4 regions of the Erwinia persicina genome follow, and region 2 is predicted to be linked to each of the others. Evidence: predicted binding sites of a transcription regulator. Region 2 holds the regulator's gene; each other region holds the start of a gene.

Region 1 (3,142 bases), 850 kb from region 2:
TCGCCCTCGGGCTTGGTGGTCATGCCCGTACCGCTCTGTGCCGGTGACTGGCTGAACGGACGTTCCGTTTCCGAGAGGCGTCCGTTGATCCCGGCCAGCAGATCGTGACGGCCCAGGTTTTTTGTCAGCTGTGCCTCATAGCCCCAGGTGTTGACATTGTAGTCAGAGTAAACGCGCTGCATCGCGCCACCGGTCGCTAACGGCATCAGCGTGTTGTCGTGCGCTTCCGTATGCTGGTAGTAAATCTTATTGCTCAGGCTGTCGATCCACGCGCTGGCAGGCGTCCACTCATCTTTCAGACTCATGCCCCAGCGCCGGGTATTGCTCTGCTGGCTGGCAGTGCCGTCAATAGCCGTGCCGCTATTGTTCCAGCTGTCGTAATGGGTGTGATTCACTTTGCTGTAGAAGTCGACCGTACCGGTGAGCTTATGCTCGTCGTTCGGCTGCCAGATGCCCGAGGTTAACAGCGCATCGGAGTGCCAGTTGGCCGGGTAAGCGTCAAACTCATCGCTGTTATTACGCGTCTGCTGGCCATCACGGCGGCTGTACACCACCAGGCCACGCAGCGTGTCATCTCCGGCAGCGGCGGTAATGCCGTTATGCCAGCTGCGGCTGGCGGAGTCATAATCGCTCTGGAAGCCGAAGGCCGTGTGCTTATCCGGGGTGAGATAATCATCAGCAGATTTGGGCAGGAAGGAGACGGTGCCGCCCAGCGCGGTATTGGCGCGCTGTGTGGCCGTGGCACCGGATTCGATCTCAACGCGACCGTAGAGATACGGGTCAATGTAGTCACGCCCGATCCCGAAGGTATTAACCCCGGCACGGCTGGCATAGCTGCGCCCGGTGGCCTCAGGCTGAGGGATCCCGTCGACGTCGAGGGCAACGCGGTTGCCTTCCAGCCCGCGAATGTTATAGCCGGTGTAACCACCGCGATCGAAGCCACTTTTCCCGGTGGAAGAACCACCACTGCTGCCTACCGCACCGATCAGCGGCTGGTAGCGCATGATGGAGCCAAAATCATTGCCACCGCGCTGCTGCATCTCTGCGGCACTGAGGGTCACCGAACTGCCGGCCACATTTTTTACCACGGGCGACAGCACGGTCATCACCGCGTCGTCGTCAGGCGTTGTGGCTGCATTCTGCTGCCGGGCTTTGGCGGTCACCGCGTTACGGTCGCTATCGGCGGCTGCGCTGCCGGAGAGGGTCACGCTGAGCAGGGTCCCTGCCACGAGTGAGGTGTGCAGTAATCCCTGAGGGGATGAAAACTTAATCATGCGAAATACCTGCGATGTTTTTATTGGTATTCGCTCAACAACAGCTTCAGAAATATCAACGAACAAGGCCCTGCAGGCAGGGCAAAAAGCGTTATAATTTGCGACATCATATACAAATGATAATCATTATCAATCATAATATGACAAAAAAAGTCAATTTATTGCAACATAATACCCGCTGTCTCTGATGCTGAAATAAAACAGGCACCCCATCCGGGGTGCCTTTTGGCGATGTGGTCGGACGAAAAAGCGATCAGGACTCCGCGAAGTCCGTCAGCACCTGACCTTCCATGCGGTAGCGTACCCACTCATCCTGGGGCGCAGCACCGATGCTTTTATAGAAGTCGATGGCCGGCTGATTCCAGTCCAGCACGCTCCATTCCAGACGACCACAGCCGCGGGATACCGCCAGCTGCGCAATGTGCCGCAGCAGCATTTTTCCGGCTTTCTGTCCGCGAAAGCGTGGGCTGATGTAGAGATCTTCCAGGTAGATACCGTTTTTTCCCAGCCAGGTTGAGTAGCTGGTAAAAAACACGGCATACCCGGCGGGTTCGCCATCCACCTCACACATCAGCGCCTCAGTGTGCGATTCGGGCGCGAAGAGTGAATGCTCAATATCCTGCTGGCTGGCCACCACTTCGTGCAGCGCTTTTTCATACTCGGCCAGCTCGGCGATCATCGCGAGGATCAGTTTAGCGTCCTGATGCTCTGCGCGGCGGATAACGATAGTCATGATGATTCCCTTTAGGTGACGGTTGATAACCGTCAGCATAACCGCTTCATCCCGCTGACTGAAGTGGAAATCCCCTAGCCCGCCTGGCGTAAATGTTCACGTGCCAGGCTGTAACGGTTAGGCCGGGCCGGGATAGCCAGCCGATCGCGCAGGGTGACATGGGTATCATCCTTGTGCCAGTAACCACGGGCTTCAAGGAGGGGCAGCACATGGCGCACCACATCCTCCAGCGCTTCATTCAGCACCGGACCGCAGAGGATAAATCCGCTGGCGCCGCCCTGTTCCACCCAGCGAATAAAGGTTTCTGCCACCTGCTCCGGCGTGCCAAAGAACTCCCCCTTCGGCAGCGTGGTGCGGAACGCCACTTCGCGCAGCGTCAGCTGCTCTTCTGCCGCCAGGCGCTTTATCTGATCGGTGGTGGAACGGAAACTGTTTTCTCCCAGCGTACCCAGTTCCGGGAACGGGCCGTCCGGATCGTACTGGCTGAAGTCATGATGGTCGAAGAAGCGGCCAAGATAGTTCAGCGCCTGCTCCAGCGACAGCAGTGACAGAAGATAGCGGTATTTTTCTTCTGCTTCTGCCGCCGTTGCGCCAACGATCGGATTGATCCCGGGGAAAATCCCTACCGGGGAGCGGCCCTGCTGCTGCACCTGCCGGTTAAGCTCAGTGGCATAGGTTCGGGCCTCTTCCAGCGTGCGCGCATTGGTAAACACCGCATCCGCCGAGGCGGCGGCCAGCCGGATACCTGATGCCGACGCGCCGGCCTGGAAGATCACTGGCTGGCCCTGCGCAGAGCGCTGGATATTCAGCGGGCCTTCCACTGAAAAATGTGCGCCCTGGTGATTCAGCTTATGCAGTTTGCTGGCGTCGAAGAACTCGCCGCTCTGCCGATCGCGAATGAACGCCCCCTCTTCCCAGGAGTCCCACAGTCCCTGTACGACTTCAATATACTCACGGGCGATCTCATAGCGCTGGCTGTGCTCAGGGTGATCTTTACCAAAGTTACGTGCCGAACCGGCCAGCGGGGAGGTCACCACATTCCAGCCCGCACGCCCGTTGCTTAACAGATCGAGCGATGCCAGCTGGCGCGCGACGGTGAACGGATCGCTGTAAGAGGTCGAGATGGTGCCCGCCA
Region 2 (3,142 bases):
AGGATGCTTGACCAGATGTCCGCCTGGAAAATTAACGTCTTCCACTTCCATCTCACGGATGATGAAGGCTGGCGTATTGAAATTCCTGGCCTGCCAGAGCTGACTGAAGTGGGTAGCCGACGCTGTCACGACCTCAAAGAACAGCGTTGTCTGTTACCGCAGTTAGGCTCAGGGCCGTTCAGCGATAATAACGGAAGTGGCTACTTCAGCCGTGACGACTACATTGAGATTGTGAAATTTGCTGAAGCACGCGGTATCCAGGTATTGCCAGAAGTCGATATGCCTGCCCATGCCCGCGCTGCCGTGATCGCCATGGAAGCGCGTTATCAGCACCTGATGAACGCTGGCCGTGCAAAAGAAGCGTCAGAGTACCGTCTGGTCGATCCAGGAGATAACTCCAATACTACGTCGGTACAACTTTATGACCGGACCAGCTATCTGAACCCATGCCTGACTTCCTCACTGCATTTTGCTAATAAGGTCATCAGTGAAATTCAGCTTATGCACCGCGAAGCCGGGCAGCCACTGCGTAGCTGGCACTTTGGGGGGGATGAAGCAAAAAATATTCGTCTTGGTGTTGGCTATACCGATATCAAACACCCTGAGGCGGGTAAAGGTCAGCTTGATCTCAGCAGGGAAGATCAGCCGTGGGCGAAGTCCCAGGTTTGTCAGGCCATGATTGCATCAGGTAAGGTCAGCGATCTGGGGCATCTTCCGAGCTATTTTGCTTTGAAGGTCAGTGAATTAGTCAAAAAACACGGTATTGAGCGAATGCAGGCCTGGCAGGATGGTTTGAAAAATGCCCAGGATGCCCATGCGTTCGCTACGCCTGAAGTTGCGGTAAATTTTTGGGATACGCTTTACTGGGGTGGCTTCGACACGGTGAATGACTGGGCGAACAAAGGCTATCAGGTGATTGTTTCAAACCCAGACTATCTCTATATGGATTTCCCGTCTGAGGTGAATCCACTCGAAAGGGGCTATTACTGGGGCACTCGTTATAATGATGAACGTAAAATGTTCAGTTTTGCGCCGGATAATATGCCACAAAATGCAGAAACTTCTGTTGATCGTGACGGTCAGTTCTTCAATGCGAAATCTGACAAACCATGGCCTGGTGCAACCGGTATGTCGGCACAGTTGTGGAGTGAGACTGTACGCACTGATGACCAGATGGAGTCTATGATCTACCCGCGTATGTTCTCTGCAGCAGAGCGCTCCTGGCATCGTGCGGCTTGGGAGCAGGATTATCAAGCTGGCAAAGAGTATCGGGGCGGTGAAACGCAATGGATTGACCAGCGTGCTTTACACGATGACTGGCAGCGATTCGCCAATATTCTTGGTCAGCGAGAGCTGGCTAAACTCGATAAGCATGGCATCAGCTATCGTTTACCGGTGCCAGGCGCACGCATTGTGGCTGGCAAACTTGAAGCTAACACGGCCTTCCCTGGTTTAGAGATGCAGTTCAGCACCGACGGCGGAAAGCGCTGGCAGTATTACGACAGACAAAACCTACCAACGGTAACCGGAGACGTGCAGATTAGAGCGGTAAGCCCGGATGGGCAGCGCTTCAGCCGACAGGAATCATTGTAAGACAGGCATAAAAAAACCGATGGCAGGGCCATCGGTTTTTGCATTCAGTCGATCAGATTACTTATCGTGCAGAGTCTCGTCTTCACGGCAATCACCCAGCGAACAGTGGCCATAAAGATACAGGCTGTGGTTGCTCAGTTTAATACCATGACGCGTAGCGATTTCACGCTGACGCTCCTCAATATATTCGTCTCTAAACTCAATGACTTTACCGCAGTCCAGGCAGATCAGGTGATCGTGGTGGTGCTGTTGGGTCAGTTCGAAAACGGATTTACCGCCTTCAAAGTTGTGGCGGGTAACGATCCCCGCGTCATCGAACTGGTTCAGGACACGGTAAACCGTAGCCAGACCAATTTCTTCGCCCATATCAATCAGGCGTTTGTACAAGTCTTCCGCACTGACGTGATGGCCCTCTGGTTCCTGAAGCACTTCCAGAATTTTCAGTCGGGGAAGCGTGACTTTCAGGCCGGCCTTCTTTAATGCGGTGTTATTGTCAGTCATGCGGATATTGTCCTGTTACTTTGCGAGTCACTTAGTGGCTGAAAAGCCCTGAACATCGGTCGGCGCTAAAAATGAGTGCGTTTCAGTATAGAACTGATAATTCGAAATGAAAACCAAAAGGGATGCCTGAAACCGCAAGGGATGTAAGGATAAGTGTCGTTACATCCAGGGAAGCGCGCGCCCGGATTATGTTGGTTTAACATCTCGATCTGCCTCATCTCATCGCCCTTAGGGCGACTCACGTCCTCAATAATGGGGCTTGCGCTGAGAAAGCGGGTAACCGATGGGGTTATTGTACAGTTTTGCAGATGAAAGTTACAAATATGTATCTATTACTTCTATAGGAAAAACCACTCACTTGATGTGAGATACCTCCCACATCAAGCTGTTATAGCTATGCTTCGATAATGTCTTGCAGCTGAAGTTCATCTGAAATTTGTTTTACCCACTGCTCAACACGCTCGTTGGTGAGCTCCGGCTGACGGTCTTCATCAATGGCCAGGCCAAGGAAGTGGGTGTCATCTGCCATGCCTTTAGAGGCTTCGAAGTGATAGCCTTCACTCGGCCAGTGGCCAACAATGACGGCACCGTTCGGCTCAATGATGTCACGGATAGTGCCCATCGCATCACAGAAGTACTCCGAGTAATCTTCCTGATCGCCACAGCCGAACAGGGCCACGAGTTTACCGTTGAAGTCGATCTCTTCCAGCGTCGGGAAGAAGTCATCCCAGTCACACTGTGCTTCACCGTAGTACCAGGTCGGGATGCCCAGCAGCAGAATATCAAAGGCTTCAAGGTCTTCTTTGCTGCTTTTAGCAATATCACGAACTTCTGCAACATCTTTCCCCAGTTGCTTCTGGATCATTTTTGCAATGTTTTCGGTATTGCCTGTATCGCTACCAAAGAAAATGCCGACGAGTGCCATGAGCTTAATAACCTCTTGAATCTTAATGATATGGTGACTGCTGATTTTTTAGCAGATATCGTTAATGATAACAGACCGCCGTAAGCGGATAAATGAGTAATACTGCTGGTTTTGTCGCTGAGT
Region 3 (3,142 bases), 1.6 Mb from region 2:
ACCGGTTTTGATTATCGTTACTCGCATATCAACAGCAAGATGTACCGGGACTACGGCAGCAGCTACCCGATGGACTGGAGGACCCAGAGCCGCGTGGACGTGGATGAAAGTCTGTTAGCGCTGGCGACCAATAACAAAAAGACCCTGAATCAGTACGGCGTGTATCTGCAGGATCAGCTGGAATGGAATAACTGGAACCTGCTGCTGTCCGGTCGTAACGACTGGTCTCAGGTGCGCAATCAGGATCTGACCACCGGCGGATCGGATATCACCTATAACGACAGCGCCTTTACCGGTCGTGCAGGTCTGCTGTACGCCTTCGATAACGGCATCTCCCCTTATGTCAGCTACAGCACTTCGTTTGAGCCGGTGCTGGAACAGGCCGCACCGGGGGCTGACCCACTGAAGCCGACGACCGGGGAACAGACCGAAGTCGGGGTGAAATTCCAGCCGAAAGGCGTCGATGCCATGATGACCGTTTCCTGGTTTGATATTAACCAGAAGAACGTCTCCTCTTACAACCGTCTGACTAACGCCTATGAGCAGATTGGTAAGGTGAATTCTCAGGGGGTGGAAACCGAACTGCATATCCAGCCCACCCCGGAAATTAAGCTGATCGCGGCGTATACCTACACCGACGTGGTGACCAAAAGGTCCACTGACCCGGATGAAGTGGGCCACAGCCCGAACGCCATTCCACGCCATGCAGCGTCGGCCTGGGGCAGCTACAGCTTCCTGAACGGCGCACTGAATGGCCTGACTGTCGGCACCGGGGTTCGCTATGTCGGGAAAGCACCTGGGGATGACATTGGCGAGTACACTGTGCCGCATTACACGCTGTATGACGCGATGGTGAAGTATGATCTGGGCCAGGCCGTTACGGCGCTGAAAGGTACTACGCTGCAGTTTAATGCGCAAAACCTGACGGATAAGCACTACGTTTCATCCTGTGCCGGTCAGTATGCCTGCTTCTATGGGGCAGGGCGGACGTTTGTCGCCTCCGTTAACTACCGCTGGTAATCCCCGCTCAGACCAGCGTTTAGCCTCCTCATTCAGCCATCCCAACGGGGTGGCTTTTTTTTACCTGTCCTCTGTCTGTTGCCCCGCAGTTTTCGCATTCCGGCGCGCGCAAAGATCATCTCTCTTTTGACACGTTAATTTTCTTTATTTTACATGTCGTTGCATTTACCGGTGAGGACGGGGGCGGTGCGAAGGTAAGCAAAGCTAATGCAAATGCTATTGAGAGTGATTTACATTTGCATTACTATGCATCGCAACTTCGCTTAATGCCGCGATAACGCTGTATTTTGTCAGGTTTTTTACCCTGATCGCGGGGTGAGTGCGGGCAGGCATGACTCGCGCCACGCTGGGATTCAGCCCTCGCCAGTCAGAAATATTAATGGATGGGTGGGCTTTACCGGTGCTTTTCGCAGACAAGGCTGTTTCAGACGAGATGACAATTCATGACTAAAATGATGAAAGCCCAGGTACGACCTGGTGTGGCAGTAACCTCCGGCAAGGCCAGTTTGCGCCTGTTAGTGGCTTCAGCGCTGGTGGGCGTACCGGTGTCTCAGGCCGCCACAGAAAATACCCTGACCGTGACGGCAGAAACCCGTGAAAGCGTCACCGGACGTAGCAGCGGGCTGGTGGCAAAGGAGAGTGCGGCAGGCACCAAAACGGCCACGCCGCTGCGCAAAACGCCGCAGTCGATCTCTGTCGTGACGCGCGAACAGATGGATGACCAGGCGGCCGCTTCGGTGTCTGATGCACTGAGCTACACCAGCGGCGTGGTCACTAATTACCGCGGTAACTCCAATCGTAACGACGAAATTATCAGCCGGGGCTTTCGCTATGCGCCGAAACTGCTGGATGGCCTGCACTACGGCCTCTCCAGCTCCAGCGGTGGCGCAGGGCAAATCGACCCGTGGCTGTTAGAGCGCGTGGAGATGGTCCATGGCCCGGCAGGCGTGTTATACGGACAGGTCAGCCCCGGCGGGCTGGTGGTGATGACCAGCAAGCGGCCAACCGCGGAAACCGTGCGTGAAGTGCAGCTCAGTAGCGGTAATCATCATCAGGGGGAAGCTGCCTTTGACTTCGGCGGTCAGCTGGACGACGACAGCACGCTGTACTATCGCCTGAACGGCATCGCCAGCACCCGGCATGAAGACGTCAAAAACAATAAGCAGGAGCGCGTAGCCATTGCCCCTGCCATCACCTGGCTGCCGGATGCCGACACCAGTTTCACCCTGCTCGCCAGCTACCAGAACGATCCGAAAGCCGGTTCGCGCAACTTCCTGCCGATGGCCGGGACGCTGAAAGCGGCCAGCACCGGCTATATTCCGTATGATTTCAATATCAACGACCCGAATTACTACGGCAACCGGCGGGAGCAGGCGTCCGTGGGCTATGAATTTGACCACAGTTTCAATGAGGCCGTGTCGTTCACCCAGAACCTCCGTTACACCCATCGTGATGAAGACTATAAATATATGGTCTACACCACCAGTTCTCCGGTGAACGATCACACTATTGAGCGTCGCCCCCAGCACGAAACGGTGATGACCAACGAAGTGGGGGTGGATAACCACCTGAAAGGGCTGTTTGCGACCGGTGACGTCGGGCATACGCTGCTGGGCGGGCTGGATTATCGCTGGAGCCGTGTTGCCAGCACTCTGTCCCGTCACACCTCCAGCCAGTATCAGCTTGACTGGGCGAACCCGACCCGGGTGGACGTGGACGAGGGTGATATGAGCGTCAGCAGTAATACGCTGAAGCAGCTACACCAGGTGGGCGTTTATCTGCAGGATCAGATGGAGTGGAATCACTGGAACCTGGTGCTCTCCGGCCGGAATGACTGGTCCCAGATCCGCACGGTTAACCGTCTGTCCGCCACCGATGAGAAGCAGAACGACAATAAGCTGACCGGTCGCGCCGGGTTGCTGTATGCCTTTGATAACGGGCTGTCGCCTTACGTCAGTTACAGCACCTCGTTTGAGCCGAACCTCAGCACCGGAGAGCCGGGAAGCGATCCGTTCAAACCGACGACCGGTGAGCAGACCGAGCTGGGGGTGAAGTTCCAGCCTGTGGGCTCGAATACGGTGATGACCGTCTCCGTGTTTGATATTACGCAGAAAAATATCAC
Region 4 (3,142 bases), 1.6 Mb from region 2:
GCGTTACCGCCGCAGCCGGTCTCGGCGCTGGTTTACTACGAAGACGGCCGCGGCCTGAACCTGTGGACGGAGGCGTCTGCGCAGGGCAAGCTGCTGTCGGCGCTGGGCTTTACGCTGGCGATGCCACCCGCAGACGTACACGGTGGCACCAGCATGGGCAAGCGTAACGATATTATTCAGCTGTCAGGCGAAAATATGGCGGCAGGACTGACCGGGAAAAGTCTGCTGCTGTTTGCCGCAGATGATGCCACGGTAGGCAGGGTACGGGCGAATCCGTTCCTGGAGCATCTTACCGCAGTAAAAAATAACCAGGTGTATGCGATGGGGCCGGATACCTTCCGCCTCGATTACTTCAGTGCCAGCAATATGCTGGACAGTATTGAACGGCACTTTAAAGCCCGCTAAGCGGGCCGTTTGACAGAAGGCCCGCCTGTTTGCCCGGCCGGCCCCTGTCAGATGATGCCGGTTACGAATGGGTTACCGGCTCTGACGCCTCCGACGGGGCAGAGGGCTCTGACGTCAGCGTTGCCCGCCGCAGTGTCCCTACCAGGCCGGCCAGCACCAGCGCGACCCCGGCCGCTGCCGCACCGAACGACAGCACGCTCACCACCGGCGTAAACAGCTTACCTAATACGCCCAGGCCCAGCGCCCCCACGGAATCTCCCGTCACATCCTGAGCGGTACCCAGACTGTTGACGCGCCCCAGCAGGTGGTCAGGCGTATGGTGCTGAATCAGCATATATTGCAGCAGCGAAGCAATGGCATTGCAGTAGCCGTATACCACCAGGGCCAGCAGGGCAGGAATAAAGTGGCTGTAAAGCCCCAGTGAAGCAATCGCCAGGAACGCGCAGGTGGCGCTGACCAGCACCAGAATCCCCGGCCGTCCGTGACGCGGTACCCAGCCGCTGGTAAAGGCACCGATCATCGCCCCCAGCGGGACGGCGGAGTACATCAGCCCAATGGCGGAGGCATCCGCGTGATAGCTGATGGCCAGCGCCGGAAAGAGGATGCGCACCGCGCCAACAATGCTGACCAGCATGCCCAACAGCACCACGGAACCCACCACTTTCTGCCGGCAGACAAACTGAATGCCGCTGGCCAGCGCGCGCAGCGGGTGTTCCGGCTCCTGCGCGTCCGGTTTCATCGTCGGCAGGCGTACCAGGGGGATCAGCGTGGCCAGCGTGCCGACGGCAGCAACGGCAAACGCCCAGCCGACGCCACCGGCGACAATGATCACCCCGCCAATCGCCGGGGAGAGGATCGCCCCGAGGCGCACGGTCACCATACTCAGCGCCCCTGCCGCACCGAGGTTTTCCCGGCCAACCAGCAGCGGGATCACCGCCATCAGTGCCGTCATCCCCAGCGCACCAAAGAAGCCATCCCACGCCGCCAGCACATACAGCGCCCACAGCGACGGTGCGGGAAGAAACGCATTGAGGCTCAGGGCGGCAAAGCCAATACCGCAGGTACCGCGGGCAAACAGGATCAGCTTACGCCGGTCAAGGCGGTCCGCAAGGATACCGCCGAGCATTAAGCCAATAAACATACCGACCCCATCCAGCATCACCGCGACCCCCACCTGCAGGGTGGAGCCGGTCATTGCCTGGATCTGGATCGGCACGCCGACGGCCAGCATGCCCAGCGAGAAGACGGACAGCATGCGGGCACAAAAGATGGCGCGGAAAGGGGCGTTATTTTTCAGCAGACTGAAATCAAGCAGGATGGAGGGCTTAGCCATGAGTGTCCATGTGTGTTGATGGGCCGGTGCCTGGCGACCGGAACGCTGTCCGGTGCGGCGCGTAAGGATGCCGATGTTTTTCTGGCGGTGCGCATGGTAACATATTTGGTTAGTAACGTTAATGATAATAATACTCATATTCATTTGCATGTATGGAGGATCTGTCAGGGATGTCATTGCAGCACGCTTCCCCTCGTACCACTCCACTGCCGGCAGGCATTTCACGCGCCGGGGGTGTCATTATCTGCCTGGGCCTGCTGGCGGCCGTCAGCCTGGCAAGCCTGATGCTGGGGGCCAAATCCATTGCACCAGCGGTGGTGTGGCAGAGCCTGTCCGGTCAGCTGACCAGTGCTGACAGCATCATCATTCTCAATGCCCGCCTGCCGCGCACGCTGGCCGGGATCCTGGTCGGCCTGGCGCTGGGCGGTGCCGGGGCGGTGATCCAGGCGCTGACGCGCAATCCGCTGGCCGACCCCGGCATACTGGGTGTTAATGCCGGAGCCAGCTTTGCCATGGCCGTGGGCATCACCCTGTTTGGCGTCAGCGGTATGGCCGGCTGGCTGGGGTTTGCCTGGGGCGGCGCGCTGATTGCCAGTGTTGCCGTCTGGGCTATTGGTACCCTCAGCGGGGGACGGGTGAATCCGGTCCGCCTGACGCTGGCAGGGGTAGCGCTGAGTGCGGTACTGGGCGGACTGACCTCCTCACTGTCGCTGCTGAATCCGCAAACCTTTGATCAGCTGCGCTTCTGGCAGGCGGGAACCCTGGATATCCGCACAATGGATAATCTGCTTATTGTTGCTCCGGCGATTGTAGCGGGAGCGGTGCTGGCGCTGGCAGTATCGCGTTCGCTGAACAGCCTGAGCATGGGCGAGGACATTGCCGCCGCGCTGGGCACAAGGGTGGTGCTGATCCGCCTGCTGGCGCTGCTGGCGGTGATGCTGCTCTGCGGATCGTCTACCGCGCTGGTGGGGCCGATTGGTTTTGTCGGCCTGATGGTGCCTCATGTGGCGCGCTGGTGGGTGGGGGCCGACCAGCGCTGGATACTGATCTATTCATTTTTAATGGCCCCGGTGCTGCTGCTCACCGCCGATATTGCCGGGCGGTTTATGGCGCAGGGCGAATTACGGGTGTCGATTGTCACCGCCCTGATTGGGGCACCTGTCCTGATCTGGCTGGTCCGTCAGCGCAGGCATTAGGCTTTGTTACCTGCCATTTTGCAGCCTGGTTGAGTTGAACCCGGGCTTTAAGGGAGATCTGCATGCACAGCAGAACGTTAATAATAGGGCGCCCGGACGGCTGGCTGAATCTGCGCCTGTCATCCCGGGTGATGTGGGTTAACCTGACGCTGCTGCTGCTGGCCGTCGCGCTGGCGCTGTTTGCCCTGTGCTACGGCACGCTCAGTAT

What was found. Region 2 encodes Fur, which represses iron uptake genes when iron is present. Its sites were predicted from a motif close to ATAATAATGAGAACNACTATCAA; they were not measured.
Region 1: the regulator Fur is predicted to act here: its motif matches at 1,385-1,407, upstream of K6L24_RS11195 (TonB-dependent receptor domain-containing protein).
Region 3: the regulator Fur is predicted to act here: its motif matches at 1,240-1,262, upstream of K6L24_RS07925 (TonB-dependent siderophore receptor).
Region 4: the regulator Fur is predicted to act here: its motif matches at 1,860-1,882, upstream of fepD (Fe(3+)-siderophore ABC transporter permease).

What each region holds. Positions count from the first base shown of each region.
Region 1 is NZ_CP082141.1:2,471,854-2,474,995, forward strand. Features, by position in the region: gene K6L24_RS11195 (TonB-dependent receptor domain-containing protein) at 1-1,274, opposite strand, end outside; gene K6L24_RS11200 (GNAT family N-acetyltransferase) at 1,528-2,007, opposite strand; gene K6L24_RS11205 (LLM class flavin-dependent oxidoreductase) at 2,082-3,142, opposite strand, start outside.
Region 2 is NZ_CP082141.1:3,322,610-3,325,751, reverse strand. Features, by position in the region: gene K6L24_RS15265 (beta-N-acetylhexosaminidase) at 1-1,593, shown strand, start outside; gene fur (ferric iron uptake transcriptional regulator) at 1,651-2,094, opposite strand; gene fldA (flavodoxin FldA) at 2,489-3,019, opposite strand.
Region 3 is NZ_CP082141.1:1,771,973-1,775,114, forward strand. Features, by position in the region: gene K6L24_RS07920 (TonB-dependent siderophore receptor) at 1-1,020, shown strand, start outside; gene K6L24_RS07925 (TonB-dependent siderophore receptor) at 1,473-3,142, shown strand, end outside.
Region 4 is NZ_CP082141.1:1,755,338-1,758,479, forward strand. Features, by position in the region: gene fepB (Fe2+-enterobactin ABC transporter substrate-binding protein) at 1-405, shown strand, start outside; gene entS (enterobactin transporter EntS) at 467-1,738, opposite strand; gene fepD (Fe(3+)-siderophore ABC transporter permease) at 1,909-2,934, shown strand; gene fepG (iron-enterobactin ABC transporter permease) at 2,997-3,142, shown strand, end outside.